Regions from separate parts of the Bacillus sp. 1NLA3E genome, predicted to be linked through region 2. Evidence: riboswitches for the same ligand, from Rfam matches in the RefSeq annotation. Region 2 holds a riboswitch; the other holds the start of a gene.

Region 1 (15,791 bases), 1.3 Mb from region 2:
CGTTTATTCCGTTCCCTTTCACTTTTAGCCGTCATTTGCATAGCAATCGTTACATTCTCTAAAACAGATAAGTGCGGTATTAAATTAAAGCTTTGGAACACGAAACCAATTTTATTTTTTCGATAATCATCAATTTCTCTTTCCTTCATATCCTTTAAACTTTTACCTTGGACGATGATATCGCCTTCAAAATCAGAATCCATTCCGCCAATGATATTCATTAACGTTGATTTCCCGCAGCCAGATTCACCTAAAATAGAAACAAATTCACCCGTATCAAAGTTTAAGCTTACATCGTGTAAGACTTTTACCTTTTCTTTATCGTAAAGTTTATATGACTTTCTAATGTTTTTAAGTTCCAATAATTTCATACCGTTTCCCTCGAATCGTGTTTTATTTGGATTCATGCTTTAGCTTGGACCCTGCTTTCATTTGAAATTATAGCACTCTATTATGAACTTAAAATGAACAAATTAATGATCAAAATGATAATTAGCTGGTAGAACTGGTTATTCAATATCGATGCAATTTTTGTTTGAAAATTTTTATTCATTATAAAATCATAATTAGAAAATTTGAAAATAAACATAAAGAGGAGTGGTTTACGAAGGAGGTCGGTCAATGGTTAATCAGGGATTTCCCGGAATGGATGCAAATAAACAAATGCTTATTGCACCTGAATCGTTTGCAGCACCACCTGAATCACTAACGGAGCAGCTTTTCATTGAACGGTCTTTAACCGAGAATAGATTTTGGTTAAGAATTATGAAAGAACATTCCTATTTTTTAGGTGAAGGATTTAGTCGAAATGACAAGCATCTGATTCAGCAAACCGACCGTTTTTATCATTATTTTGAGGAACAGGAAAAACGAGCCTACCAAACGCCTAACAATGTTACAGCAATTCGTAAGTTAAATGAAGATTCGATTCAGTTGGTTTTAGGATTAAGGAATTTCAAACGTAATCTTCTCATCATGATCATCAATTGCAAAGTAACAGGGTTTAACTTTCCACTACTTGTCGATCATATCGCCAGGGAAGCGGAGTATTTTATGAGAACGTTGAAAAAATTCAATGAGGGAATATTGGATCCGATTCAAGATGCGATTATTAAGGAAAATGTTTTTTGGCTGCGGATTATGATGGAACATTCACGCTTTATTTCAGCATTATTGGATCAATCAGAACGAAATTTAGTTATAGCAGCGAGGAAGTTTGGCGATGATTTCGAGGTTCTTCTCAACCAGGCTAGGGACGTTGAATCAATGTTATACAAGAAAAGTCCTACATATCCAATCATAGGAAAGCTAAATAAAGATAGTGAAAACGCCACCCATGAACTTCGGAATTTCAAACAAGCTGGGTTAGATTTAATCAAAAGCTGCCAAATCAAGAATGTAATTGACCCATTATTGGCAGATCATGTAGTCCGAGAAGCGGATCATTTCCTTTATATGGTCCATGTTTTAGAAGAAAGGTTAAAGAAGAAGAAGCAGGAAGAACAGAAGTTGTAGTAACAAAAAAAGAGACTATCAGAGTCTCTTTTTTTAGGTCTGATATTTATTTCGTTTTACTAGCTAACTCTTTCAAGGCATCTGTAAGTTGATCGTTCAATGTATTTAAGGCATCTTTATCAAGTTCAGATGCTTCAGACCCGGCAATGGTAGGATCTAGGTATTTTTCAATTTTTTCATATAAATCTTTGTTATCCTTTTTGACATCTTCTTCAAATGAAGACCATTGATCTTCTAATTTCGGTCCAACTTCTTTTACTTTGGCTTGGTCACCACTGTCAATTGCTTTTGATAACTGACCGGTTGTGTCTAACATATTATTTACCCCATCAGAAACCTTGCTATCCGTTGAACTACAACCCGCTAATACTAAAACACTTACCAAACCGATTGCTAAAATCATTGATGTTAACTTTTTCATTATTAATTCCCACTTTCTGGATTTATTTTTTATTGTTAGCTGTTATCAGTTTTTTACTTTTATATCGTTTTGATAAAAGGATCATAACTGCAGCAAGAACAAGAATGAGTTGCGGAATGGTGCTTTCCCATGAAGAAGATAATGCGAAAAATTCTATACTTGGGATACTTTGAACATTAGTCGTTGGGATTAAACCGGCTAATTGCAAGCTGTGTATCCCCATACCTGTAAATTTTATACAGAGATAAAAGACGATGACACTTGATACCATAAAGAATGGTCGAAGTGGTAATTTTAATCCTACAAAAATCATTAAATAGGCTAAGATTCCTAGTATTACTGTACCAATTAGAAATCCAATTAACAGAGACTGAAGCTTAATTTGGTTCGCCATTCCAATGTAAAATAATACTGTTTCTGTCCCTTCTCGAAATACTGCTAGAAAGGCAAGAACACCTAACGATACAAGCTTTCCTGTAGTTAATGCGGTCTGGCTTTTCTCGCGAATATAGCGATTCCAATCGGCGATACTAGATTGGCTATGGAGCCAGTAGCTCATATACAATAACATTACGGCCGCAAATACACCTGTCCAGCCTGCAATAAGAGCATTGTTATTACCGAAGGCACCTGATGAAATCACAAATTTTACGATGAGAGCAAGAATTACACTTACAATTAAACCTGACAGGACCCCTGTCCAAACCCAACCTTTTCCCTTCGATTCACCAGATTTTTTAACAAATGATAAAAGTGCAATAACGACAAGCAAAGCTTCCAATCCTTCACGAATGAGAATCATCGCTGCATCCCAATAGGTATATTCAGATTTGTTAGCTAACGGGGTCAGGTATTTTACCATGTTATCAATAGTTTTATTAGCTTGCTTAAAGTTTGCTGGTTCGGTAGCAAGCATAGCTTGAATCGTGACTAAATCTCTTTCCGAATCACTATAGACAGAAGCAGATTGTGCGACCACAACCCCTTCCACACTCAACCAGCTATCACTGGCCTTCTTTATGCTGGCAAGAGCTTGCGTTTGATTTTTGTTACTCACATCCTCCTTGGTTTGCTGCAAAAGGAGAATAAAGTCATCTAAAGAAATATCTTCTTTCTTAAACCCAGCTTCTTTTGGGTAACCACCAATAGCAACTTTTTCATTAACTGCCTTTAATTCCTGCAAAGCCTGTAAAACCTGGTCAGGTTTCTTTAAGGTAAAGGCATATACAACTTTCCCCATATTCGATTCAATATCTCGGTATGCAGTTGCTGAATCGTTTTTAATTCCTTCTTCAATTTGTCGCCATGTTTTATTAAATTGATCATAGGCCTTCTGTGCTTCTGGAAGGTTACCCTTTGAAGCGAAGTCAATCGCTGTGTCAACGGATTCTTCAGCCCTTTTGATATCCTCACTAGAATTTCCATCTGCTAAAACAGGAATATGTACGCCAAACCCTATTATTAATAGAATGATAGATATTTTAAGTAGTATTTTTTTGCCCATAAAAATCCTCCTGGTATACAGCCCTCTTCGTAATTGATAATGAATCTCAATACCATCTACGCATTTATTATTTTAATTCCAATGATAATGATTGTCAATTACTTTAAAAAAATCTTGTTAGTAATTTTTTGAAAAATCGTTAAGACGACATAAAAACGTTAGTAATAGCTACCAACGTTTTTATATTACTATTAAATTTATCCTTTGATGAACAAAGGGTTATTAACGTAGAATTAAAACTTCCCCCCCTTATTAAGTAGTTAATGATTTTTGGATTTACAATGTTTAGGGTTTATAAATCATGGATTTACCTTGCATGACTTTCCTTTTTCCAGACCATTTTTTGCATGATCAACGCAACAACACCGATGATTACTACAAATAATAAGCTAACAAAAAATCCAAAACGAATATTTTTTTCTATCAAAGTTCCACTTATGGCTGCCAAAATTAATATTAGTCCGATAAAGCCTAAAATCTTCCCCCACATTTTTATTTTTAATATTCGAAATGCAGAAATAATAATGAAGAACCAGTTGAACAATATTAATATACCGGCTGCTGTGGTAATGTACTCATAAATTTTTCCCGGCAGGAGCAGTGCTGTGACAATTGATGCAAGCAGTCCGATCGTTGCGAGACCTAGGGAAGGTAACGGAAGTTTCTTCCATCTTTTAATCCTTTTTGAAAAAAAGGCTGGAGCATCGCCATCTTCTGCTAACGTTACCAACAGAGTGGTTACTCCAAATAAGGAAGCCGTCATCGTTGAAAAACCAGCAATAATAATGGCCCCATTAAATACATGAGGGAACATGCGAAGATTGTATTGATCAAGTGCTGTTACAAATGGGCTTTCTTTTTCATTAAACGCCCCATGTTTAGCCATAGCTACGGCAAGTCCAAGGGATATAACATAAGTTACAACGAGTAAAATCAACATCACCAATCCGGCCTTTGGAGCATCTTCTTTCTTTTTAAGTCTTGTGGCCAAAAGTCCGATTACTTCTATCCCTCCATAAGCGTAAAAAGCATAGATTAAAGAGGCCCAAAAACCTTTTAATCCCTCTGAAAAAAAGTCCTTTGCCGAATTTGGTATTCCAGGATGTTTAGCGTCCCCATGGATCCACCCCATAAGAGCAGCTATTGCAAGAATAATAAACATAACAATTGCAGCCGTTTTAATAATAGCTAGTAAATTTTCTATTCTATCAAAACCATTACTTCCAGTTAATACAACAATGATCGCTAGAATGGCATACCCTGCTGCAAAAACCCATAGCGGAACATTTGGGAACCAAAATCTCGACAAGATGGACAAGGCCGTTAATTGGCTACCCATAATAAGAATGTTAGAACCCCAATAATTCCAGCCACAACTAAAGCCTGCCCACCGTCCATAGGCTTTTTTTGCATAGTAACAGAAGGATCCTTCTTGTGGGTCCTCTGCCGTCATTTTTGCTAATAAATTGTATACCACATAGGTTCCCAACGCTGCTAAGATAAAGGAAAAAACAATAGAGGGACCTGTAATGATAATTCCAATTGTCGATCCAAGGAAAAAGCCAGTGCCTATCGTACAGCCAACACCTATTAATGACAATTGCCACCATGTTAAGTTACCTTTTTCATTTACCTTGCTATGACATGATTTTTTATTAGGAATAAAAAAATCCATAGCAAACCCTCCTCATCCCCCTAAAATTTTATTCTTGTTAATAACTACTGTTTAAATAATGAATTTACTCTTCTGAATCTGATTCTTTCTTCATTCCTGTTAAGGATCGATACATTTGAGTGTACATACTGCCCTGTACAATATTCTCAAGGAAAAATTCACCAATTATTTTTTTGTATTCTTCATCGTCAAACATTTTTCTATTCTGCAATTCCATTTCAGCTAATCCATCGTAAGTTGAAAGAAGAGCATAGGAATGGTCATGACCAGATATGGGTGTCAATATCTCAACCTCATGTTCAAAGGTTTCATTTCGGTAGGATTTTAGCTTGCGTAAATTTTTTAATGCTTCCTCGAATTTATCCTGTTTTATTTCAAAAGTTTGATAAACAAAAACGGGCATTTCTAAACCTCCTAGATATTAGTCAACGGTATAGTTATAATTCACTTTGAACCTGCAGTATATTCATTTGAAAATTTACATGCTTCTTCAAATAATGGGCAAAAATAGACCAAGGGTATCTTTGTTTAAGGCTGTTTTCGTAAACTTTGTTGCTGAAAACAGCCTTGTTTAAAGGCGCTTAATACGTTTGGGAGGAAGGATTAGAATTGAAGGAAATGACAATTTTTATTAAAGAAGCTACAAGTGAGCAACCTGTTCAAACCTTAGAAACTATCCTCATGAAAATGGATGGAATCGAAAGAGCTTTGGTGGATATAGAGGATGGCGAGGTAAAGATTACATACAACGAAAACCAATTATCCCAGGAACAAATCTTTCTAAGGATTAAGCAGTCCGGAATGCATCCGTCTGATGGAGGACAGTAGTTAAGGTTTTCCTTTTAAAAAAGAAACTTATCAATTTGAAAACACTTAAAGTCTAAAATTTTCTAAAAAAGGTGAGAACCTATGGTCTCACCTCAGACTGTCGAGAAACTCTCGACAGTCTATTATTTCGTTTAATAACTTTAGTGATTAACCGCGTTAATTCGCTATTAATAATTAACAATTAATAATTATTAATAAAATAGGCTGTTCAATAGGTCTGTTGATTTCCGTTCCAGACGCTTCGCTTTCCGCGGGGCGGGCGGTGAGCCTCCTCGTCGCTAACGCTCCTGCGGGATCTCACCTGTCCCGCTGCTCCCGCAGGAGTCTTCGCGCCTTCCACTCCAATCAACAGAGCGGTTCCAATAACAGACCTTCCACTCAACTAATATATAATAAAAATAAGTGGTGAAATCAATGTTTAAGCCAAAAGAGTCTTGCCAAAGTGAATATGAATTTGTGTCTATCGATATATTAGTTCCAGACGATCACCTTCTTCGCTTGATTAACGAATATATCGATTTTTCGTTTCTTCTTGATAAGGCCCGTCCTTATTATAGCGATGATAACGGACGCCCTACTGATCCCTTGTTCTTTTTAAAATGATGTCTTTGGTTATCTTTATGGCATTCGTTCGAACGTCAATTGGAAAGGGAAATAAGAACAAACGTCGCCTACCTCTGGTTTTTGGGTTTAAAATTCAAGGACCCAGTTCCGCATCACTCTACGATTAGTTGGAATCGTCAACACCGTTTTAAGGATACAAATATTTTTCAGGAGCTTTTTAATGAGATTGTTCTTACAGCGATAAATCATAAGATGGTTGGCGGACGTGTTTTATTCACAGATTCTACACACTTATAGGCAAACGCAAATAAACATAAGTTTACTAAACAAGAAGTGGAAGTGGGTACTCGGGAATATTTTGATGACTTAAACAAGGCAATAGAAGAGGTTAGACTCAAACACGGAAGAAAAGGAAAAAGTTGTAACACGACATATTTGGGAGCAACACAAGGAAAAGGTAAGGTTAAAATCGCTTATCTAAATCAGGAAAAATGCTTTATAAATTTAGAAAAGAAAAAATTGAGCGAACCTTCGCAGACTAAAAAAGAGCTGCATGGGCTTCGCTACTGCCGGTTACGGGGATTGAAGAATGTAAGTTAACAGGCTCTCCTTACTGCAGCCTGCCAAAAAATAAAAAAAATTGCAACACACTTATCCAGGTTGGATAAGGTGTGTTGCAATTCTTTAGGTTGATTTGCCCCTTGTTGATTGGAGCGGAAGGTGCGAAGACTCCTGCGGGAGCAGCGGGACAGGTGAGACCCCGCAGGAGCATTAGCGACGAGGAGGCTCACCGCCCGCCCCGCGGAAAGCGAAGCACCTGGAGTGGAAATCAACAGGTCCCTTAGCATAGACAATCTCATATTAAAAATCTGCATTTAATGTTCTGACAAAATGAAAAATTGCCGGGAAAATAACCTTTTTCGACAATCTGAGGTGAGAACCTATGGTCTCACCTTATTATTTAATTTTAGCTAGATTATGTTGATCACATACTTTTCATTACAATTTGTTTGTCAATCCAAGATTGCATACGGATAAATATTAAGAAAATGATTGTGCTCATAATCAACCCTTTCATAATATTAAAAGGAAGAATTGCAGTAACAATAAGTTGACGCATTTCAGTTGTTGACATGGCCGGTGAGTTTAAAAAGAATGTATAGGCAGGTAGAAAGACAAAATAATTTAATACACTCATAAAAATCCCCATTGAGAGTGATCCCACAATCAAAGCAAATGTCATGCCTTTACGCGATTTTAATTTTTTATATAGATAATAAGTTGGTAGAATAAACAGAATCCCTGCAATAAAGTTAGCAATCTGCCCGACTGGTACACCCGTTGCACTTCCTACCGTAAAATAATTTAGGAAATTTTTTATAAATTCAACTAAAACACCCGCCAATGGGCCAAAAATCAATGCTGCAATCAGAGCTGGTATATCGCTAAAATCAACCAACAGAAAATTAGGAAACGGCGGCATTGGGAAATTTAGCAGCATCATGATATACGAAATACTACTCAGCATTCCAATTGATACAATAGCTTTTACTTTTAATTTTTTCATTTTTTCTCTCTCCTTTTGTAATCTATCCACTTCAAGAAGAAAGATCCAGCACTGTAAGACGCTACCCCTAAAAACAGAAAACCCTCAAGTTTTTATACTTGAGGGAGAGTTAATAAGGCACGCTTAATAACCGTTCAATTATTTAACATTGTTGAACGAATGCAGAACCTTCATCTTCTCCCATCCAGACTATACTGTCGGCTTTGGAATCACACCAAATCCTGCTCAAAAAAGAGCTCGCGGGCTTAGAAAAAAAATTCAATACCGCCGATTGGGAATTTCACCCTACCCCGAAGATGAATCGAATATTAAGATTTGAATTCTATTATACTTGAAAGAAGTGGAGTTGGGAAGATCCAGGTCTACTGGCACGCTTTGGTTTTTCTTATTCCACGAATTTGTCCTCAGAATATTCACAAACAATGGGACTACATTTGTAAGATTTTCTTTCAGGTTAATAATATTCCACTCCAAAAGTATGTAAGAATTTCTGACACGTTTAATGACAATGAGTTCAAAGTACTCTAAGCTGAACCTAATACATCTTTATTTAGGATTGAGGGGAGGCCATATGATATTAAGGGTTCTACAGTTTTTCATCATTTTGGGGTTTCTCCTGTTAGGCTATGGTACCGTGATTCTCTTTCATATTCCTTTACCTGGTAGTGTTGTTGGCATGATATTGCTGTTTATTTTCCTCCAAACAGGAATAATCAAATTAGCATGGATTGAGAAAGCTACTTCCTTTCAGTTAAAACATCTAACCTTACTATTTATACCACCGATTGCCAGTCTCTTTCTGTCTTCAAGTTTTCTTAAAATATTACAATGGCCTGTCTTAGTAATTATTATTGTGAGTAGTATATGCTGTTTGCTAGGCACAGCCCTCCCAGTTGAATGGTATGAAAAAATAATAAGGAGGAATGTAAAATGACCCTCTTAATCATAAATGTTATATTCTGTATCACCCTCACCATAAGTTGTTACTTTTTAAGTTTAAAACTCTATCGTAAATATAAAAAAGGCTGGCTAAATCCTTTATACACTGCATCTATTCTACTTGTTTTTTTGTTGTTTATTTTCCATATCCATGAAGCGACCTACCGGCAGGTTAACCACATCTTTAATCAACTATTACAGCTTGCTGTTGTTTCGTTAGCTGTCCCGCTATATAAACAATGGTCTTTCTTAAAGAAAAACTATAAAAAAATCCTTGCTGGCGTGATTTGTGGGACGTCCTTGGGAATGATCTCGGTATTAGGAATGGCCCAAATTTTTCATTTGAAACATCAGCTGTTGGCTTCACTGATTCCTAGGTCGGTAACCCTACCAATTGCTTTAACCATTTCCAGTGACCTTGGAGGGATTACGTCGACAACTATCTTTTTTGTAATTATTTCAGCTTTAATATCACTGATCATCGGGCCAAAATTATTAAATCAATTGGGTATAAAAAGCAAATCTGCAAAAGGTTTAGCAATGGGTACCTCAGCGCAAATGCTCGGGGCAAATCGTTCGCTCTTATGGGGAGAAGAAGAAGGGGCAATGGGAAATATCGCGATGACCACATCTGCCTTGTTTCTTTCAATGGTGGTGCCAATCATTCCATATATTTTTTAAACAAAAACCCGTTATCCTCATTTAAAAAAAGTACCGATTTTATCTTTCTATTTTCCCTCGTAAAGACCAAATTCAAGAGCCTTTCCACTGGAAAGGCTCTATCCTCACTACATCTATTATTAATCTTTTCTTACTAAGCAGATACATGTTGCTGATGATTGTTCTTTGTATGAGTGGCTTTTCTACTTAACCTTTCATACAAGATTGGTATGACCAGAAGGCAGATAAGCGTGGAACTGATCATACCACCTACTACGACAACACCTAGTGTTTTTGAAACAATCGTGTTCCCACTATTTGAGAACACTAACGGTAGCAAGGTTAAAATGGTGGTTCCTGCTGTCATTAACACGGGTCTGACCCTTGTCGCGGTTCCAAGTACAATCGCCTGTATTGTTTCCATTCCATCAGCAAGATTCCGTTCAATTTTATCGACGAGCACAATTCCGTTGGTGACAACTATTCCAGTGAGCATTAACATTCCGATCAAGGCTGCAAGATTCCATTCCATTCCAAAAATGGTCATACTCCATACCGACCCGATCAACGCCATTGGGATGCAAACCAATACTGCAGCAGGTGCCTGCCAACCGCGAAATACTGCACTAACGATCATAAGGACAAGGGCAAGAGACAAAGCTAAAGCAAGAATCATCTCCATCACCATTTGTTTTACCTGCTGGGAGATCCCTCCGATTGAATACTCGATACCTGAAGGAAGATTCAAAGTTTTCATTGTATCTTTAACTTGTTTCGATACCTTCCCGATATCTCTTGTGACTATATTAGCTGTGATAGCAGCAAATGGTCGACCATCTCGCTCACTTATTACCGTTTGGTTACTTGTCTCTAATGAAGTAATTTCTGCTAACGACACTTTTGAACCATCCTTGATGGTAAACATTTCATGTCCGATTTTTGATAGAATGGTTTTTTCAGGATCAGGATCCCCAGCCAATACAAGGCTTTCCTCTTTATCCATACGAAGATCAATTGGAGTTATGGAGTCACCAGAGGAAACATCCATTCTTACGTCTTGAGGTAAATAGCTGTTAATTCGATTGAGTACTTCATCGACATTAAGACCCAAGCTTTGAATTTTCTCCTGATTAAGTGAAAGATAATGTTTCATTGATGCATCGGCATCATTCGCCGATCCTTCCACACTTAAATTAGGAATCATCTGAAGTTTACTTCTTACCATAATCGCAGTTTTTTCAAGTTCATGGTGGTCTCCCCCTGTTAAAATTACCTTTAATCGAGAATCGTCCCCAGAAATATTTTGATTGATAACCGTATATACTGCGGCTGTTGATAAAGTCGCGAGTTTCTTTCTAAGTTGCTTCACGAATAAATCTGTATCGGTTTGATCCTTAATACCAACCGAAATATTGGCGACATTTTGTTTTTGCATCCAGCCACCTCCTTCATCAAAGACATCATCAAACATGGGTGTAAATACCGAACCAAGAGTTGAAGAGAATTTTTCCACTTTTGGGTTATCCTTTAAAAGGGTTTCAATATTTTTCACTTCAGCATCCACATCAGAAAGCTGCGATTTCTCAGGAAGTTCGACCTGGATAGCTACGCCTTTTGAATATCCATTTGGAAAAAAGTTCACCGGTAAAAACAGGGCTTTTACAATCGTAATAGCAAATAGTGCCGCTGTAAGTGCAACAATTATTTTTTTCTTCAAAAATACCTTTTTAAGTATTTCCTGTGCTTTAGTCTCAACTTCAATCGACTTTGTAACAGGTTGTTTCCTCCAAAGTAAAAAAGCTAATGCTGGTACAACGATAATAGAAACAGCAAGTGATGTCCCAAGCGCGATCACAACGGACCAGGCAAATCCGGAAAAAGCAGAGCTAATCAATCCTCCAATTATTGAAATAGGAAGAAACACAGAAACGGTGGTTGCAGTGGAGGCAACAATCGCTGGAATCATTTCTACTACCCCCTCAGCCAAATGCCTCATTGAAACATGGCCGTTGAATTCTTTCATTTGTTTTTTGTACATATTATCGATGACCACAATTGAATCATCGACCACCCGCCCCATCGCCACAATTAATCCAGAAATGGTCAAGATATTTAAACTGACATCCATTGCCTTTAGAATCGCTGTTGCGGAAAGAAGACAGATCGGTAAGGAAATGGCAATGATCATTGTTGAACGAATATTCCTGAAAAACAAAAACACACAAATCACCGAGAACACAATCCCCATTAATCCTTCTATTATTAAACCTTTTAAAGCAGAATTTATTTCATTGCCCTGGTCCAATAACACAGAAAGCTGGACAGCCTCTGAATTGATTTCTGGTATTTCTTTGATCCTTTCGTTTATTCGTTCAGTCACATCCGTAATGTTTGATGAAGGAGTTTTTAAAATATCTACAAGAACACTTGGTTGTCCTCCTGTTCTGGAAATGGTTTGTAGGTCAATGATACTATTGTCAATTTTCGCAACTTCTTGTAAATCTACAGTATTCGTGCCCTTAATCGGAATTTTTACGTTTTTAAGATCATTACTATTAATGGACCAATCTGTAACACGGATTGGCATTGATATTTGTCCTTCAGGTCCTCCTTTTTCATTGATTGTTCCCTGAGGCCAATTCGGATGGATGGATGATAGTGCAGTTTGAATATCTTTCACAGTTAAACCATATTTTTTGAGGGCACCAGCACTTAGAGTCAACAGGTATCCATCTTTCCCTGTCCCGGTCACACGTACTTCCCTTACCCCTGGAACATCCTTAATTTCATTTACTACTTTTTCTTGAATGGATGTACGCAGCTGATTTTCATTAAGGTTCTTAGAAGAGCTTGTCAAACTTAATCGCATGACCGGAAAAGAGTTGGTACTAATACGAGTGATCTGTGGAGTTTTCACACCGTCAGGCCATTTAATTTTTTCAACAGCTGCCTTAACTTCATTCTCAGCCTTCTCCATATCAGTTTTGCCAGGAAAGTAAAGGCTCGACATTAAACCGCCATCAAAAGAGTTTGCCTCAATATAGCTCAGCTTATCAACAGTTCCAACAGCTTCCTCCACTTTAGCCGTAATGAGTTTCTTAACCTGATCAGCCTGATAATTATTCGCCTGTATAGTTACCATGAGGGCAGTATTGTTAATAGGCGGAAGGTAATCCCTCTGCATCTGAAATGCAGACATGGTACCCCAGGCTAAAATGAGAACAACAAATGACAGGATCAAAACCGAACGTTTCATTGTTCCTTCAATCAATCGAATCATACTTGAGAACCTTCCTTTACAATTAATTTGATTTCGTATGCAAAAAAAAAGGGTGGCCCAAAGTGTCAGGCCAGGCCCATAAGCTAAAAATATTGTAAAAACTTTTCATATAAACAATTTTTTCAGATTTGACATCTTTCTATTGAATTTCCTTTTTCATAGGCTGTTTTCGTAAACTCTGTTGCTTTTTACCAAAAGAAAAAGTGTGGTTGATTTCCGCTCCAGGATGCTCGCTTTCCGCGGGGCGGGCGGTGAGCCTCCTCGGCGCTTAGGCGCCTGTGGGGTCTCACCTGTCCCGCTGCTCCCGCAGGAGTCTCGCACCTTCCGCTCCAATCAACTTCTTTATCAACGGTTTTTTTTTCACAAAACCTATTAAAAAAACCATAATCTATTGGAAAAGAGCCTTTCATTATTTAGTTGGATTTCTTTGTTTCACCTGGAAAAGGTTTATTTCCTTTTGTTGCTCTCCAGAGTATCTTGTTTAATTTTTCAGAGTCAGCATGATCAACACCTGAGAAATCCAGTTTTTCAGATTCTTGGGCCATCGGTGCATTTTGACCATTTTTAAGATCAAGTGGGTATGTTGGTTCTTCTACCTTAAATGGTGCCAAATTAGGTTTATGAGTGAAAGAATTGATCATCGGAACAGCAGAAGCATCAAATTGTGTCATTGGTTTCATTCCAAGGATCATTTCCATGGTACGAAGCATTGACGTTGTATCATATTGTGAGCTGTCCACCTTTCCCGTTTGTGTGTAAGGGCTGATAACAAGCGATGTTGTCCGGTGAGCATCAACTGAATCCCATCCATTCTGGGCATCATCTTCCGTAACAAAAATAGCTGTATCTTTCCAATAAGGAGAGGAACTTACCATATCAACAAGTTTTCCGAGTGCATAATCGTTTTGTGCCACCATAGCTTGAGGGGTTAGTTCTCCCGGTTTTGTTCCAAGCGTATGATCATTAGACAGGCGAACGATTTGCAGCTGTGGAAGATTTCCATTCGCTTCGTACTGCTTATATTCTTCTGCCCACCTATCAAAGCGGGTGAGGTCAGAAATTTTGAGATTATAGGAAGGGTAGTCCGGGTCAAAATTATTTCCCATGCCAGCTTCAGCTGCAACATATTTTCCTGAATTTTTATCATAATTGACGAATTCGCCATAGCTTCTGAAGGATACTCCTGAGCGAATGGCATTTGACCATAAGAATCCTGCTTTTGGATAGGCAGCTTCATTTCCTCCTTCGAAGTCATAACTACGGTTACGACCAGAGTAGTTTGCAAACCAGTTTTTCTCTACATAGTCGTTAGCCTGAGCGGCTGTTGACCAGTTATGCCCCTGCGCACTAATTTCAGCGTTCGCATAAAAGTTATCCAATAACACGAATTGATCGGCCAGCTTATGAATATTCGGAGTAATATCTTTACCAAAGATCGTCAAGTTCGGATCGCCATTTCCTTTTTCCATATCTCCAAATACCTGATCATACGTACGATTTTCCTTGATAACATAAATAACATGCTTGATTGGTGATTCTTCCCCTTCAAGCCTTGGAATTGGAAATTTTTCACTTGCACTGAACCCAGTTGGTTTATAGACTTCATTATTCTTATCTACTTTTTTCGTATATTCTTTCAATTGCTTTTCATCAGGAACATCGATAAAGGAGAGTGTCCCTTTGATCATATTCCCGATGTACTGGCCTTCCCGGTTTGAACCAGCTCCAAGGCCCTTCCCATTAAGGACCATCAGTTTGTCATCATTTAAATAGATACCACTTGGATACCAAGCCGTAGGAATTAATCCCTTTACTTCCCCTTTCGGCAAGTCGATAACAGCCACATCGTTATTTCCTCCATTAGCAACGTACAACGTTTTTCCATCAGAGCCTAACGAAAGGGCATTTGGCTGACTTCCAGCAGGTGCATTTTCATATGGGCTTAATGAAATGGATTTAATTTCTCTATTGAGCTTTGTATCTACAACGGAAACCGAGTCACTGTCGGAATTAGATACATAGACCGTACCGGTTGCAGGATCTTCGATTATTGCGTTTGGGTGCAGGCCTACAGAAATTGTGCTTTTAATTGCAAAAGTTTCCGTATCCATGACACTGATGCTACTTTCCCCCCAGTTGCTGATATAAAGAGATTTTCCATCATTGCTCAAGACGGCTGCGTATGGATTTTTTCCAACCGCTACTGTTTTTGAAATTTGTTTGGTAGCAAGGTCTATTTTTGAAACAGAGTGATTTAAATTATTAGCAATAAAAAGGGCTTTACCATCCTTTGATACAGAAACTCCAGCTGGATAAAAATTCGTTTTACTTGCATCTGTAAGAGGAATTGGGGATTGTTCAGCTAGCTTTCCATTTTCAAACCCGTAAACGCGGATTTTGTTGTTTCCCCCAGCTGATGCATAAACTGTTTTTCCATCCTGACTGAAAGCAACCCCAAAATAAAGTGCTTCTGGAGATTTGTAAGGAATAGTCTGTACAACCTGTTGGCTTTCTACATCAACTACTTGAAGAGATTGCTCACCTTGACCATCATTGGAAACAATAAGATAACGGTGATCAGGACTTAACGCACCACCCATTGGAAAATCGCCAAGGGTTACTTGTTTACCAGAAGGAGTTACCGTCCATCCATGTGGGGTTATAGCCGTTCCATCTTCTTTAGGGCCGACTAAATTCGTGTAAGCCGCATAACCGGAAGTTGATCCTAGAAGAACAGTAGCGAGCGATAGAGCCAGAAACCTATTTCGTTTCATTAAGACATCTCCTCATTCATATGGTTTGATTTCTATACCAATGTTACTCCAGCTATGTAAACTG
Region 2 (15,791 bases):
ATCCTTGTCCTCGAGTACCACAAATTTCCCCTTCGTATATTCAAATGCTCTTACAATGTCTTCAGCTTTCAATTCAACTTTACAAACAGGGCAAATCTTCTCATATTGTATGGGGGAATGGCATTCCTTATGAAGTGTTCTTAACTTTATATCTTTATCTTCCGTTGCGGTGTGCAATTTGATTGGAATATTCACAAGACCAAAACTAATGCTTCCTTTCCAAATTGTATGCATAGCTCTCTCTCCATTCTTCATTCGATCTATTGTTAATCTGTGTGAAAAAACGCTTGTGAATACTTACAAACAATTGGTAATGGATGAGAACCAAAAGATTACGGAATAATAAAAGGACTAAAATAAATATTGATTCTGTTTCAGCAAAAAAGGAAGGTAAAATTAATGAAACCAATGTTGCCAAGTCTAACTTTCAACATTCCTGAAGGTGTTGATTGGTATTATGAAGTGAAATATGACGGCTTTAGGGCTATTTTAGAATGGAATGTAAATAACCTAACGCTTACAAGCAGAAATGGAAAACCTCTCCTTGCGCTTTTCCCTGAAATTGAACTTTTTTTATTAAGAAATAAAGAAAAATTCGCTCCTTTTCTTCCACTTGCATTAGATGGAGAGCTCGTTTTCTTGGAAAATCCTTATAAAGCAGATTTTGGCTCAATTCAAGTACGAGGTAGAATGCGCTCTCAAAAAAAAATCCTTGAGAAAGCTGAATTACAACCATGTTTTTTATTGGTGTTTGATGTATTGCACTTGCAAGGTGTTGCATTAAAAGGGAAACCATACATAAAGAGGAAAGGTGAGTTAACTAAACTGTTTACAGCGGTAGACTTACCACTTGTGCCAAGCGAAAATAACTCAAAGCTTGTGCAGATGATTCCCTCGAAACAAAACTTTCAATCGGTTTGGGATAATGTGGTCCTTTATGACGGGGAAGGCATCGTGGCAAAACAGGAACTGAATCTCTGGGAAGACGGGAAACGGTCAATCTCTTGGTTGAAATACAAAAATTGGAAATATGTTTCATGTTTTATAACCGCATATGATAAATCGAATGGCTATTTTTATATTGGGGTTTTTAAAGGTGGCGTGGTTTACCCAATTGGCCTTTTCCTTTTTGGCCTTACACCTGAAGAGAAACAAGCGCTTGTCCGAATTATCAAGGACAATCAGATTCGCGAAGATGCTCAATTTGTATACGTGCCGCCTGCAATTTGTGTGGAGGTTAAATATTTAGAAGTATATGAAAAACAGCTTAGAGAGCCACACTTTCATCAATTCCGATTTGATTTGAAGGCTGAAGATTGTATTATTGAAAACTTTATATATAATCAAAAAAACTTACCACTAGACATTGAAATCACCCATCCTGAGAAACCAATTTGGGAGACACCGCCCGTAACAAAAATAGATTATATTCATTATTTACAGGAAGTTTCTCCTTATATACTCCCCTTTTTAAAGGACAGAGCCTTAACTGTCATTCGTCATCCCCATGGTATGTTTGGCGAGCCTTTTTATCAAAAAAATCGACCGGATTATGCACCAGATTATGTGCATTCTTTTCATAGGGAAAATATTGACTATATTGTTTGCAACAACTTTAAGACGTTGCTTTGGCTTGGTAATCAACTTGCAATCGAATTTCATATTCCTTTTCAAACTATTAATAACGCTTTTCCAAGTGAAATTGTCCTTGATTTGGATCCTCCTTCAAAAAAAGATTTTCATTTAGCTATAAAGGCTGCTTTATTAATAAAAGAGGTTCTTGATCACTTAAACCTTATTAGTTTCGTTAAAACCTCGGGCAACAAAGGGTTACAAATTTATTTGCCGCTCCAAGAGAATCAAGTTAGTTATGATGATACAAGATTGTTTACTGCTTTTATTGCTGAATATTTAGTATCAAAAGATCCGGATTCTTTTACAATTGAAAGAATGAAGAAAAACCGTGGCAATAGACTTTATGTTGATTATGTTCAACATGGAGAAGGAAAAACGATAATCGCTCCTTATTCTTTAAGAGGGACAGGGCCGGCAACTGTAGCGACCCCGCTTTATTGGCATGAAGTGACCGACAAGCTTACAGCAGAAACCTTTAACATCACTAACATGGTAGAGCGGATTAGGAAAGTTGGAGACCCTTTTCAAACCTATTTTGAAGCAAAAAAAATCCAAAACATTAAACCCATTCTAGAGTTCTTAGCAAAAAAGAGATAATCCAAATAGATCTGACGAAGGACCAGGATTATCTCTTTTTATTTAGGATGTTTTCGTAAACTTTGTTTCTATTTACTAAAAGAGAAGTGTGGTTGATTTCCGCTCCAGGATGCTCGCGCACCTTAGGGGCGGGCGGTGAGCCTCCTCGGCGCAAAAGCGCCTGCGGGGTCTCACCTGTCCCGCTGCTCCCGCAGGAGTCTCGCACCTTCCGCTCCAATCAACTTCTTTTTCAACGATTTTCTTTCCACAAAACCTATTAAAAAAACAACAATCTTTTTAAAAAAGTCTTTATTTATTATATAAGAGTTTAGTGATTTTGGATAAATTCCTGGGCATGTTGTTGAAGCTTTGCATATTGTTTATCTTCATCAGCATAAAAACATTTGTCATCCACTGTGAATTGAGCAAAATTATTAGCATCAACATGAGCTATGGTTTTATACACATAGGTGCCATTGCCAATCAAATCAATCTTGTACTCACCTTCATTTTCATGGACAACACAACGGACTTTACCGCCGGGATTATAGACTTCAATAAACTCTTCTTTCTTATTCAACCCTACTAAACAGGTTACTAGAGCTGATGCCGACATCGCTGTGCCACAGGCATTTGTAAATCCAACTCCACGTTCAAATGTCCGGACATAAATATGCCCTTCTTCTAGTGGCTTTACGAAGCTGACATTCACTCCATCTGGGAATAATGAATTCGTTCCATTTACATCTTTACTTAGTTGAAGCTGCAAGTCTGATTCAAGATCATCTGCTCCAACAAGTGTAACAAGGTGCGGATTGGGAACGGCAAGAGCAGTAAACAATAATTCCTCAGATAAGGTTGGTATTTTCTCATTGATAAGGGTTTCCGCCGGCAATGTTAACGGTAAATCTGTCAATTTAAATGACACAGGTGATATTTCCACTTTATAAGTTGGAATTTCCGGAAAAAGATCTTCCTCTTTTTCAACCTGCAGGTTCACCTTCATCGTTTCGATTAACAACTTATCCTGGCCCTTTAATTCGCAAACATATCGTGCCACACAACGAAGACCATTTCCACACATAGATGCTTCGGAACCATCCGCATTAAAAACCCGCATCTTTGCAACCGCACTTTCACTTTTCGAAACGAACAGTATTCCATCAGCACCAAGCTCTGTATTACGATTGCATAGTGATATGGCTAGTTCCGCCCGCTCTTGTTCTGAAAAGGAATAAGAATTGGAGATTTCATCAATTAATAAAAAATCATTCCCAGAACCATGACATTTCAATATTTCAATATCCACGACTACTCCCCCACAAAAAGATTCCTTAAATTTCTATTAAAATTGTTTAAACAGGTTGGCCATTTCGATGGCACTTACTGCAGAATCCCAACCTTTATTCCCTGCTTTTGTACCTGCCCGCTCAATAGCTTGTTCAATTGTGTCCGTAGTTAACACTCCAAAGATTACTGGAATTCCACTTTGTAGTCCAGCACTAGCAACTCCCTTAGAAACCTCGCTATTTACATAATCGAAGTGTGGTGTTGCTCCTCTAATAACCGTTCCAAGTGCGATAACAGCATCATATTTTCCAGAATCAGCTAATCTTTTTGCCACAAGCGGTATTTCAAAAGCACCTGGTACCCAAGCAACGGTAACATCTTCTTCATTCACTCCATGACGATTAAGAGCATCCTCTGCACCACTTAAGAGTCTGCCGGTAATAAATTCATTAAAACGAGCAACAACGATCCCCACACGTAATCCAGTACCAATTAATTTTCCTTCAATCACTTTTTTCATATCTCAAATCTCCCTTATATTTTATGATTTTGGCTCTGTTAAACTAGAATGTTGATTTCCGTTCCAGGCACTCGCGCACCTTAGGGGCGGGCGGTGAGCCTCCTCGGCGCTTAAGCGCCTGTGGGGTCTCACCTGTCCCGCTGCTCCCGCAGGAGTCTTCGTGCCTTCCACCGCAATCAACATTTTGCAAATAATCAATAATGAGCTCTAACACAGCCATTATTTTAGTAAATGTCCCAATTTTTCTTGTTTCGTTTGCAAATAATGTTTATTTTCTTTATTCGCTACCATTTGGATTGGCATGCGTTCCATAATTTCTAAACCGTATCCTTTAAGCCCAGCTATTTTCCTCGGGTTATTAGTTAATAATTTCATTTTTCTAACCCCTAAATCCCGTAAAATTTGCGCTCCAACACCATAATCCCGCAAATCATCTTTAAATCCTAGCTTATGGTTGGCTTCCACAGTGTCGTAGCCTTCCTCTTGAAGCTTATACGCTTTCAGCTTATTTATTAGGCCAATTCCTCTACCTTCCTGCCGCATATATAGAAGAACGCCGTTCCCATTTTCTTCAATTTGCATAAGAGCTGCTTCAAGCTGTGGCCCACAGTCACATCGGTAAGATCCAAACACATCACCGGTTAAGCACTCCGAATGTACGCGCACAAGAGCAGGTTGATCCTCTGTTATATCACCTTTGACCAATGCAATATGTTCTTTCCCATCGACGATACTCGTATATCCAACCGCTTGGAAATCCCCAAACGAAGTAGGCAGATGAACTTCCGCTTCCCTTCTAACAAGAGAATCATGTACCAATCGATATTCAATTAAAGCTTGAATCGTGATTAATTTCAATTGAAACTTTTCGGCAATGATCTTTAGTTGAGGAACCCTTGCCATCGTGCCATCTTCGTTCATAATCTCACAAATGACACCTGCGTGTTTCCCACCAGCAAGACGAGCCAAATCGACCGCTGCTTCTGTATGTCCAGATCTTCGCAAAACTCCGCCATTTTTTGCTATGAGTGGAAAAATGTGACCAGGGCGATTAAAATCCGCCGGTCTAGCTGATTCCTCCAACAGGCTTAACACAGTTGTAGAGCGCTCAAATGCGCTAATTCCGGTCGAAGTACTAATATGATCAATACTGACAGTGAATGCTGTACCGTGAGAATCTGAATTCGTTTCTGTCATCGGTCTTAAATCAAGTTTGTTGGCCAACTCTTCTGTGATAGGAGTGCAGATAAGTCCCCTACCTTCTTTTGCCATAAAATTAATGGCTTCAGGAGTAGCGAATTCCGCTAACATGATGAAGTCACCTTCGTTTTCTCTGTCTTCATCGTCACATACAATCACCATTTTACCCTTTTTTAAATCTTCCAAGGCATCTTCAATTAAATTAAACATGGTTTATTGCTCCCTCCATTTACATAAATCCCGTTTGTTTCAGTAAATCCGCTGTAATCCCAGTTCCTCCAGCATTGGTTTCTATTTTTTTCTCCATAATTGAATGAACATATTTCACTAACATATCAAATTCAAGATTTACTTTAGCTCCGATGCGTTTATGCCCTAAGATGGTTTCACCTCTTGTATGAGGAATGAGTGAGACTGTGATCGTCCGGTCCTTTACGAAAAAAATGGTAAGTGAAGTTCCATCAATAGCCACCGACCCCTTTTCCATTACAAATGGTACGCCATTTTCAGGGATCGAAATATCAATATAAACAGCATTTTCCTCGGCTTTAATAGCAGAAATAGTCCCAGTTCCATCAACATGACCCGATACAAAATGACCACCAAACCGCCCGTTTGCAGCCATCGCCCTTTCCAAATTCACTTTAGACCCAGCTTTTAGAAAAGCTAATGAACTGGCGTGAAATGTTTCCGGCATGACATCTACTGAAAATGCTGATTTCGTAAAATCAGTTACAGTTAAGCAAACACCATTAACTGAAATACTGTCACCTAAATGGACATCACTTAAGATTTTTGGTGCTTGAATGGTCAAAATTAACGTGGAACCTTGTTTATGTATTTTTTGCAGGGTGCCAATTTCTTCAATAATTCCTGTAAACATAGTATCCCCCCTTTATTCAGTAATACAAAAACGATAAAATAACGAATCTTTTCCAGGGCCATAGCTTACGACTGAACCAAATTATGTATATTAATAAGAACAACAAACCCCGTACAATAAAAATGTACGGGGTTAATAAACATACTTAAATACGCATAAAAAATTGCATTTTTAATATGCTAACATACCTTCTCCCATCCAGACTTTACTGTCGGCTTTGGAATTACACCAAATCCACCGTTTTCAGATAAAAAATAAGCAATGAAAACGGGTCACGGGCTAAGAGAATTTTTTTCTCATCACCGCCGGTTGGGAATTTCACCCGACCCCGAAGGCGATCATATTTTTTATGATATGATCCTAAATTATTCAGTTATTTACTGACATCTTACCCTAATTGTTTTGTTACTGCAATGAATTTATACCAAAAACATTTATTCTAGGTGGAATTTTCTTATTCTATTCATTTTTATCTTTAGTGGCTTGTACACTTAAAAAAATAAGCTAACACACCTACCATGAAAATTTTATCTGTTACATCCACTTGTTCTTCTAAAACGATAAAAGGAGTATTTGCATCCCGAAACTGTTTTCCCCAGTTAAGTGGCATCCACCCTTTAATCAATTTTCCGATAATGAAACCTTCTTCATTTCTAAATTTTATATGCGGATAAAGAGATGAACCTTCTACTTGAATGTAATGATTTTCGATTAGTGAATGGATGGTACCTCTTTTTTCTAATGAAAATATGGGCTTTATATACTCGTGGTAAATACCTATTTCATTTTTTACTGAATCCATTATTTTGACTTGTTTTTTTCTTTCATTTACTGAATACAGTGCAAGCAATTTATTTTGTTGGTCGTATAAGCCATACACATTAGGAATAAGTTTATCTGCAAAATAGGGAAGGAACCATCTAAACCACCAAAACCTAAAATCTCTAACTTCACCAATTAAAAAACCGTTGGGTTCAAATAATAACATTCTTAAGGACGGTGCTGGCATAAAAGTAATCAGGATTTTTTGGGATTTTTCTAAAGTTGTATCCACTTGTGTTTCTGTTATTTCAGTTTCAAGGCAACGTTGATGCTGGATTAAATAAACTTGGTAACAAATACAACTATAAACACAAAAAGGTATCATAACGTACAAAAGTGGAAGGTTAACTGAAAACAATATACTTCCTACTAGAATGATGATCACAGGAACAAATGCTGCTAGGCTCCCATTGAGAGAAACAGTAGCCGCGGAGCGGTAGTATTGTTGGATGTTCATCAGATTTTCTCCTTATCCAATTAATGCTTTATACCATTCTATTATTTTACTCAAACAAATATGATAATGTTACACCAATCATCCCCTAATAGAGACAAAAACCCCTGACCTTGGTCGAGGGGCTTCAAATATATTTCTATGTTACTTACCATTTCTGGATTTTTTCGATATAACCTTTGGCATCTTTGTAGCCTGCCCGATACAGCTTTTCAAGCTTTTCTGGTCGACGTTCCATCCGCCCAACCTCGATAGGAACTGTTGGGCGAATCACGATTGCATTCCCTGCCTTTTCTTCTTCATCCAGAAAGCGAATTGTATCATTATACTTTTGGTACCGACGTGCTAATGCGGACTGTAAGCCTGAATAATGACGATACTTTCCCTTGACGAGAAATTGGAACCGTGAGGGTTGTTTTTGATAACCTTTATTTCTAGTCAAAATCACAACGTTTTTCCTAAATCCATCTTCTTGAGCCTTTTTAATTGGAATCGGATCACTAATTCCTCCATCAAGTAACACTTTATCCTTATAGGTAATTTCCTGTGCTATAAATGGCAGCGAACTAGAAGCCTTCAGAACTGTCAGCATTTCCTTGCCATAGTCCTCTTTTGAAAAATAGACAGGATCTCCCGTGTTGCAATCTGTGGTCCCGATAACAAACTCGGCAGGATTACGATAAAAGGACTCATAATCATATGGAACGAGCTTATTAGGAATCTCATCAAAAATAAAGTCCATTCCGAAAAACTGGCGATTCTTAAAAAAGTTTCGCCATGAAATATAGCGAGGATCGGAGGCATATTCGATGTTTACTGTATGATTCCGGCCTTTTTGCCCAGATAAATACGATGCTGCATTGCAAGCACCAGCTGAAACACCCACAACATAAGGAAAAGAAATTTCATGCTCTAAAAAACATTCGAGAACGCCAGCAGTATAGACTCCTCGCATTCCCCCACCCTCTAAAACAAGACCATAGTCATACACCACAACAATTCTTCCTTTCAAAATATAAAAATATAGTATCAAGCCAATTCTTTTTTTCGAAAAATATAAACAGAAGCAGCTAATAGTACGAAAATAGATACTGTTGTAACGGTTATTGCTCCCCACGCCTCATCCGGAATAGCTCCTGATATTAAGTAGGAACTAGTGTAGGAAGATAACTGGGCTGGACTCCATTCAAGCCACTGGGATAAAGTTCCTGAAATTAAATTAAGAATGATAATTGTAGCCATGGATACAAATCCAACAACCCCTGGAGATTTAAAAAACGCATTATAGAACACCGTTATTGTTAGGACAAATGTAAGCCAGATTCCAAAAATGATAAAAGAGACAAGCAAATTTGTAAAGGGTATTTGCTTAAATAAAATGGCTATATAATACCAACTTGCGAGTAAGCCAACAAAATAAGAGCTCCATAATAAAAGAGTAGCTCCTGCCCATTTAGCTGTAATATATGATAAATATGATACTGGCTTAACTAGAATTAATTCTGCTACCCCGCTTTTTCGTTCGGCAGAAATAATTCCCATTGAAGCGAGTACAATAATTAGCAGACCAATAGAATTGAACTGTCCAATACTTTGAAAAAGAATTTCGGGTGATGTAGGAGTAGGCAGTTTGATGACAGCTCCTTCTGGTAACCCACCAAGTGAATCAATGATCTGCGGTGTATAAAATGTAGTTAAAGGTTCTGAAGCACCTAATAAAACAAAGGTGAGTGGAAACCAAATCCACTTAAAATTCCTCCACATTTCCAGGATTTCCTTTTGTAAAATCGTTAGCCATTGTCTCATTTTTTCACCACCTTTAAGAATACATCCTCTAGGCTTAAGCCACCCACTTCAAATCTGATAAGAGGCCAATTTTCATCAGCAATTTCCCTTAAAAAGGCAGCTTTTGCTTGATCTAAATCTTTTACAACTAAAATTCCGATGTTTCCCTCTATTTTCTTCGACTCGATTAATTGCTGAGATGTAAAAGACTGAACAAACTTATTTGTGTCCTGCCGGAATTCAATTACAATCTTTGCTTGTTGGTGCCTTGTTTGAAGCTCAGTCATGGATCCAGATTCAACTATTATCCCATCATGCAAGAAGAGAATATTATCACAGACCTCCTCAGCATCATTTAAAATATGGGTTGAAAAAAGGATAGTCGTATCCTGTTTTAATTTTTCCAAAAGCTCTAATACTTCTCTTCTCCCAAACGGGTCTAATGCAGATACCGGTTCATCAAGCATGACAAGTTTAGGATGATGAATGATAGCTTGGGCAATCCCCAGACGCTGTTTCATACCCCCAGAATACTTGCCAATCCGGCGATTCTTTGCATCAATAAGACCAACTAGAGTTAACAACTCCTCGCTGCGCTCGGTTGCATCTATCTTGGTTAACCCACCTAATCTACCAACGTATTTAAGGAACTCAAAACCGGTCATCCATTCGTAAAATACTGGGAATTGTGGTAAATATCCGATATATTGTCGAATGTCCCCTTCATATCCTGCACCTTGAAATCGAATAGCACCTGATGATGGTTTAATTAATCCAGAAAGCATACGCAATATCGTCGTTTTTCCAGATCCATTCGGACCAATTAATGCTGTGCATTTTCCATTTTCTAGATTAAAATCCACTCCCTTGATTACTCGTTTATCTTGGAAATCCTTTTTCAAACCATTAACGGCAACTACCGGCATTATTGATTTCTCCTTCCAATTACAAAATAAAGGATTGGACCAATAATATTAAGTAACAAGATTACTAAAATCCAAACCCATTTAGGACCGTTAGTTTTTTCAACTCTATATAAATCTATTAACGCTACAACAAGTAAAATCAATTGGATGATAAAAATAGGTAAAATGATGGCAAGATTTAGATTTCCAATGAATTCCATATCTCTCCCCTCCTCCCTTCATGTATTTTAGCGTATTAATCGAAAAATTAGTGGAATTTGATACTCTTTACCCTCATATGCCTTGACTGCGGCCACGATAGTAAAGATAAAAGCGAATACTCCTACAATCCAAATGAGAATAAACCCGATTAGGACGAACATCAGAACCATACTGATAACAGCGTAAACAGAGTAAGAAATGAGGAAATTTAAGTATTCCTTTCCATGATAATCAATAAACTCAGATTCATTCTTTTTTAACAGCCAGATGATTACTGGACCGATAAAAGCAGTAAAAAAGCTAATCGCATATATGACTGCAGCAAATGTACGTTCTTCATTTGTAGGCATGGATATTTCCTCCAATACATTTATATACTCTCATTTTATCCTATCCCAAATAGAAATACTTTAAAATGTGTCACAAAATATGGAATTTTATAACAATGTGATTTTATATTATAGTTCTTGTTTTGGACAACTTGAATACATTTTAGTAACCATATTTAACAACAAGAATAAGATAAGGAATGATGATAATATGTCGATGTTTGAAGCTTTAATTCTTGGAATCATACAAGGTTTAACGGAGTTTTTACCCATCTCAAGCTCCGGGCATTTATATTTGGGAAGACATCTATTCCACCTCGATGAAGCGGGCTTATTCCTTGATACGATGCTTCATGTTGGGACATTACTGGCTGTTGTTATCGTATACAAACAAGAATTGTTCGATATAATAAAACATCCTTTTAGAAAACACTCGCTATTGTTAGTGGTTGGGACAATCCCTGCCGTATTAGTAGGCTTGCTCTTAAACGATTTGTTTGAATCAATATCAAAAACTGGCAAAACGATTGGTTGGGAGTTTTTACTCACAGGTGGGATCCTCTGGATGGCAGATGGGGTTAAATCGGGCGCTAAGAAAATGAACAACATCGGATATGGGGATGCACTTTTGATTGGCACATTTCAAGCAGCAGCCATTTTCCCCGCTATTTCTCGCTCCGGACTTACCATTGCGGCTGGTCTTTTCCGCAAACTGGATCGAGAAACTGCGGCCTATTTTTCTTTTTTACTATCGATCCCGGCAATTGCAGGAGGTATCGTTCTCCAATTTTTAAAAATGTCTGAACAGACCATTGAAGCAGTATCCTTCGGTAGTCTATTTATCGCGACCTTATCTTCTGCCCTATTTGGCTATATGGCGGTTGTCGGGATGATCCAATTTTTAAAAAAGAAATCTTTAAAAATATTTGCCATTTACGTTTGGATTTTGGGCTCAACTATCATTATTTTACAATGGAAAGGGATTTTTTAACCAAATAAAAAATAGATAAAATTATATTTTCCTATCTGCATAAAATCTATCATAAAAAACAAATTGGACATCACATAAGAAAGGGAAAATATGAATATATTATTAAAAAATTCACAAGTGTACCCAATCACTTCTCCCCCTCTTCAGACAGGAGATGTGCTGATAAAAGATGGTAAAATCAGTAAGATTGGCAAAAATCTCCCCTCTGATTCAAACACAAAAATGATTGATTGTTCCAACGGTTATTTATTACCTGGGTTTATTGATGTTCATACCCACCTTGGCTTATATGACGAAGGAACTGGCTGGGCTGGAAATGATGCGAATGAGACGATTGAACCACTTAGTCCTCATATTCGAGCAATTGATGGAGTCTATCCACTTGATCCTGCCTTTTCTGATGCAATTAGCCACGGAATTACAACGGTTCATGTCATGCCGGGAAGTTCAAATGTAATTGGAGGAACCACATCAGTTATTAAAACAACAGGGAATAATATACAAAAAATGATTATACAGGAAACAGCTGGTTTGAAAATTGCTTTTGGGGAAAATCCAAAAAGAATTCATAGTCATGGGTCGTCGGAATCAATTACGCGGATGGGAATCATGGGAATGCTTAGAGAGGCCTTCTATAATGCCCAACGTACTGAAATTCCAGAATCTTTAAGAATGGATCCATTGGTCAAAGCCTTGAAAAGGGAAATACCTGTCCGAATCCATGCGCACCGAGCAGATGATATTTTATCGGCTGTAAGACTATCGAAAGAATTTAATCTTGACCTTCGAATTGAACATTGCACCGAAGGCCACCTGATAGCATCTGAATTAGCAGATCTAAATTTGAAGGTATCGGTAGGACCCACTTTGACACGGCGATCGAAGGTTGAATTGAAAAATAAAACTTGGAAAACCTATCAAGAACTATCAAACCATGGAATTGAAGTTTCGATCACAACGGATCACCCATATATTCCTATCCAATATTTAAATGTATGTGCAGCCTTAGCTGTGCGGGAGGGTCTTTCAGAACAAAAAGCCCTCGAAGGGATCACCATAAATCCGGCTAGAAATCTTAGAATCGACGACCAACTAGGAAGTATCGAAGTGGGTAAGGACGCTGACCTTGTCCTCTGGAGCCATCATCCATTTCATTATATAGCCAAACCAAAATGGACCATGATCCATGGGGTATTTGTCAAAATAAACAAGTGAAAATTAGTTTGTTATAATCATGAAAAATTCATAAATATACCTATTTCAATTTTTCATTTTTTCTTGTATTATACACCTACAGTACAATAAATTTTTTAACGACAATTTCATAGACTAAGTTTTAGGGAAGGCAAATGGTGCGCCACCAGTTTTTCTGGTCCTAGTGGGTTCGATTCCCACCCCGAAATTTTTTAGCAACACAAAAAATTTCGAGGGTGGGCTAGGGCCGACGTGTATTTAGGCACGGGTTCGGGTTCAGACTACCCTTCATTGGAGGGATTAGCATGCAACTCAAGAAACGTGAACTCCACGATTGTCATACTTTGTATGATCTAATGACGCACCCAGAAGTCTTCCCATTTGTGCGTCAAAAGGCCAATTGCTACGATGAGTTCTTGTTTGTAACAAAGCAAACAATCGAAGCTGAAGAGCAAGGTGAATTAATTTCACGCACAATTCTTGATGAGTGGGGCGCTCCAATTGGGACGATTAACTTGTATGACATTCAGGACAAAGCTGGTTTTCTAGGAACTTGGCTTGGTAAGCCTTATCACGGAAAGGGATATAATAAACCTGCGAAAGATGCCTTCTTCGAAGAACTTTTCTTTGAACTGGAAATTGAGAAAATTTTCATGCGCATTAGAAAAGAAAACATTCGATCCATCAAAGCAGCAGAAAAACTCCCCTATGTTATAAAGGCCAACGAATCAAGAAAATCCTTATATGATCAGCTAAATGCCCAAGGGGATATTTATGATCTGTATGAAATTTCAAAGGATCATTATACTCTCCATGTCTTAAGAACCACTCCACATCTCCAAGAATCGTCACAATTGCTTGAAGCCTAGAAAAGCTTAAGCGCCAGAGATGGACAGTTTTAATGAATTTCATGGTTTTCTTATTCCTGAAAAAGGAAACGCTCCGAATTAATTCGGAGCGTTTTATTGTAGGTCACTTTGAAAGAATTCTGTAGTGCTTGTTTCAGAATCCCCCATTTCGGCTAATAAATAAGATAATTCCTCATTTGTTAAAGTTTCAAATCTTCCATCAAGAAAGAAAACTTGAATTTGGTTAGGATTAATCCGATTTAATTTGTAGCTCACTGTCCTCGTCCCCCCACAATGATTTACTCATATAATTGACAATAGTAAGCAAATTCATTCCTTCTTTAGATATATGAATGTTCCAAAGAATAAATGAATGCTAGCAAAATATGATATAATTTTCCCAATATAATTTGATTAGAAACAGAGGATTTTATTAATGTACAATAAAATAAAGAAGTCCGAGAAACTTAAGTTATTATTAACTATTTTCATTCCAATTTTGATTTCCCAGGTTGGACTTATGATGATGAATTTTTTTGACACAACCATGTCGGGGCATTACAGTTCTGTTGATCTAGCTGGTGTTGCAATAGGTTCTTCTTTATGGGTACCTGTTTTTACTGGACTCACTGGGATGCTTGCTGTAACTCCAATCATTGCGCAACTTGTTGGAGCAAAGAACAAAGAAAAAGTAGCTTTTTCAGTAATACAAGGGATCTATTTAGCTGTTTTGTTAGCTATTATTGTCATTATTCTTGGATCTTTTATTCTTGTACCCGTGTTAAATAGTATGAAATTAGATAATGAAGTTGAATCCATTTCTCAAAATTACTTAATTGCTTTAAGCTATGGAATGATTCCACTGTTTATTTTCAATGTGCTCCGTTCATTTATTGATGCACTTGGTAAAACACGGGTTTCAATGATCATTACAATTTGTTCCTTACCGATTAATATCATTTTTAATTATTTACTCATTTATGGAAAATTCGGATTTCCAGAACTTGGCGGGGTCGGGACCGGATATGCAACGGCCATCACTTATTGGATTATTACTATTATTGCAGCAGCCATCATCCATACTCAGCGGCCTTTCCTATCCTATGGTATATTTAAAAGTTTTTATGCTGTTTCCATTAATAAGTGGAAAGAAATATTAAAAATTGGGATACCAATTGGCTTGTCGATCTTTTTTGAAACAAGTATATTTTCAGCCGTTACTATATTAATGAGTGATTTTAATACTGTAACAATTGCTTCTCATCAATCAGCCATGAATTTTGCATCATTCATTTACATGATACCGCTTAGTATCTCAATGGCTTTGACTATTGTGGTTGGATTTGAGGTTGGATCTAAGCGTTTTCAGGATGCTCGTGAATACAGTTTCATTGGAGTGGCAATAGCTGTTGCGATGGCATTTTTTTCCGGGATTATATTGTTACTTTTCAGACATGAAATCGCTGGGATCTATACTGATGACCCATCCGTTCAAAAACTAACTGCTCACTTTCTCCTGTACGCCCTTTTCTTTCAGCTTTCTGATGCAATCCAGGCACCCGTTCAAGGGGCACTAAGGGGCTACAAGGACGTTAATATAACTTTTATCATGGCACTTGTATCCTACTGGGCAGTCGGCCTTCCTTTTGGTTATTTTTTGGCAAACTTCACAGCTTGGGGACCCTATGGGTACTGGGTCGGATTAATAACCGGATTAGCTGTTGGAGCCATTTGTTTAACGGTTCGCCTCGTTTCAATTCAAAAGCATCAATATCAAAACATAAAAAAGGATCATCTTATTTAAACTGAGATGATCCTTTTTTTGTTTTTTGCATTGTATACAGGAGAAGCATATTTACTGGTCGATTTTTTTCCTTGTTAACTTTTCTTAACGGTTGGGCTTTTAATTGCATACTATACAATATCAACTTAAAAGGAAGTGAGAGGATGCAGACAGTAATTAATATCTTTAACTTAAAAATCAACAGTATTTCTAACAATGGCTCACTTAATATCGGAGAGGCATTACACAATTCACCAACTGCAAACACAAAATCACAAGGTCACAACGCATCCTTCGGAGATTTTGCTCCTCCGACAGCCGCTATGGAAAACGTCTTTATTGATCCAGACATGA

Evidence for each region. A riboswitch is a leader RNA that binds a small molecule or an ion and turns the genes downstream of it on or off. The one in region 2 is predicted to bind FMN.
Region 1: linked by a shared signal. The riboswitch ahead of B1NLA3E_RS07885 (ECF transporter S component) and the one ahead of ribE (riboflavin synthase) in region 2 are both predicted to bind FMN.

Annotation. Positions count from the first base shown of each region.
Region 1 covers NC_021171.1:1,625,012-1,640,802, reverse strand. Annotated here, with positions in the region: gene B1NLA3E_RS07930 (ABC transporter ATP-binding protein/permease) at 1-371, opposite strand, end outside; gene B1NLA3E_RS07925 (DUF2935 domain-containing protein) at 622-1,515, shown strand; gene B1NLA3E_RS23245 (hypothetical protein) at 1,562-1,936, opposite strand; gene B1NLA3E_RS07915 (FTR1 family iron permease) at 1,959-3,440, opposite strand; gene B1NLA3E_RS07910 (amino acid permease) at 3,748-5,115, opposite strand; gene B1NLA3E_RS07905 (hypothetical protein) at 5,180-5,518, opposite strand; gene B1NLA3E_RS07900 (heavy-metal-associated domain-containing protein) at 5,734-5,943, shown strand; partial or broken gene B1NLA3E_RS23775 (transposase) at 6,358-7,200, shown strand; gene B1NLA3E_RS07885 (ECF transporter S component) at 7,493-8,074, opposite strand; FMN riboswitch at 8,243-8,376, opposite strand; gene B1NLA3E_RS07880 (CidA/LrgA family protein) at 8,646-9,008, shown strand; gene B1NLA3E_RS07875 (LrgB family protein) at 9,005-9,694, shown strand; gene B1NLA3E_RS07870 (efflux RND transporter permease subunit) at 9,828-12,953, opposite strand; gene B1NLA3E_RS07860 (bifunctional YncE family protein/alkaline phosphatase family protein) at 13,367-15,727, opposite strand.
Region 2 covers NC_021171.1:2,876,378-2,892,168, forward strand. Annotated here, with positions in the region: gene ku (non-homologous end joining protein Ku) at 1-234, opposite strand, end outside; gene B1NLA3E_RS13610 (DNA ligase D) at 400-2,232, shown strand; gene dapF (diaminopimelate epimerase) at 2,540-3,520, opposite strand; gene ribH (6,7-dimethyl-8-ribityllumazine synthase) at 3,557-4,021, opposite strand; gene B1NLA3E_RS13625 (bifunctional 3,4-dihydroxy-2-butanone-4-phosphate synthase/GTP cyclohydrolase II) at 4,241-5,431, opposite strand; gene ribE (riboflavin synthase) at 5,451-6,104, opposite strand; FMN riboswitch at 6,287-6,444, opposite strand; gene B1NLA3E_RS13635 (hypothetical protein) at 6,580-7,383, opposite strand; gene B1NLA3E_RS13640 (patatin-like phospholipase family protein) at 7,529-8,371, opposite strand; gene B1NLA3E_RS13645 (ABC transporter permease) at 8,410-9,186, opposite strand; gene B1NLA3E_RS13650 (ABC transporter ATP-binding protein) at 9,183-10,091, opposite strand; gene B1NLA3E_RS13655 (PLDc N-terminal domain-containing protein) at 10,091-10,291, opposite strand; gene B1NLA3E_RS13660 (DUF4870 domain-containing protein) at 10,319-10,642, opposite strand; gene B1NLA3E_RS13665 (undecaprenyl-diphosphate phosphatase) at 10,833-11,612, shown strand; gene B1NLA3E_RS13670 (amidohydrolase) at 11,703-12,827, shown strand; gene B1NLA3E_RS13675 (GNAT family N-acetyltransferase) at 13,112-13,675, shown strand; gene B1NLA3E_RS25350 (hypothetical protein) at 13,769-13,930, opposite strand; gene B1NLA3E_RS13680 (MATE family efflux transporter) at 14,091-15,458, shown strand; gene B1NLA3E_RS13685 (spore germination protein) at 15,602-15,791, shown strand, end outside.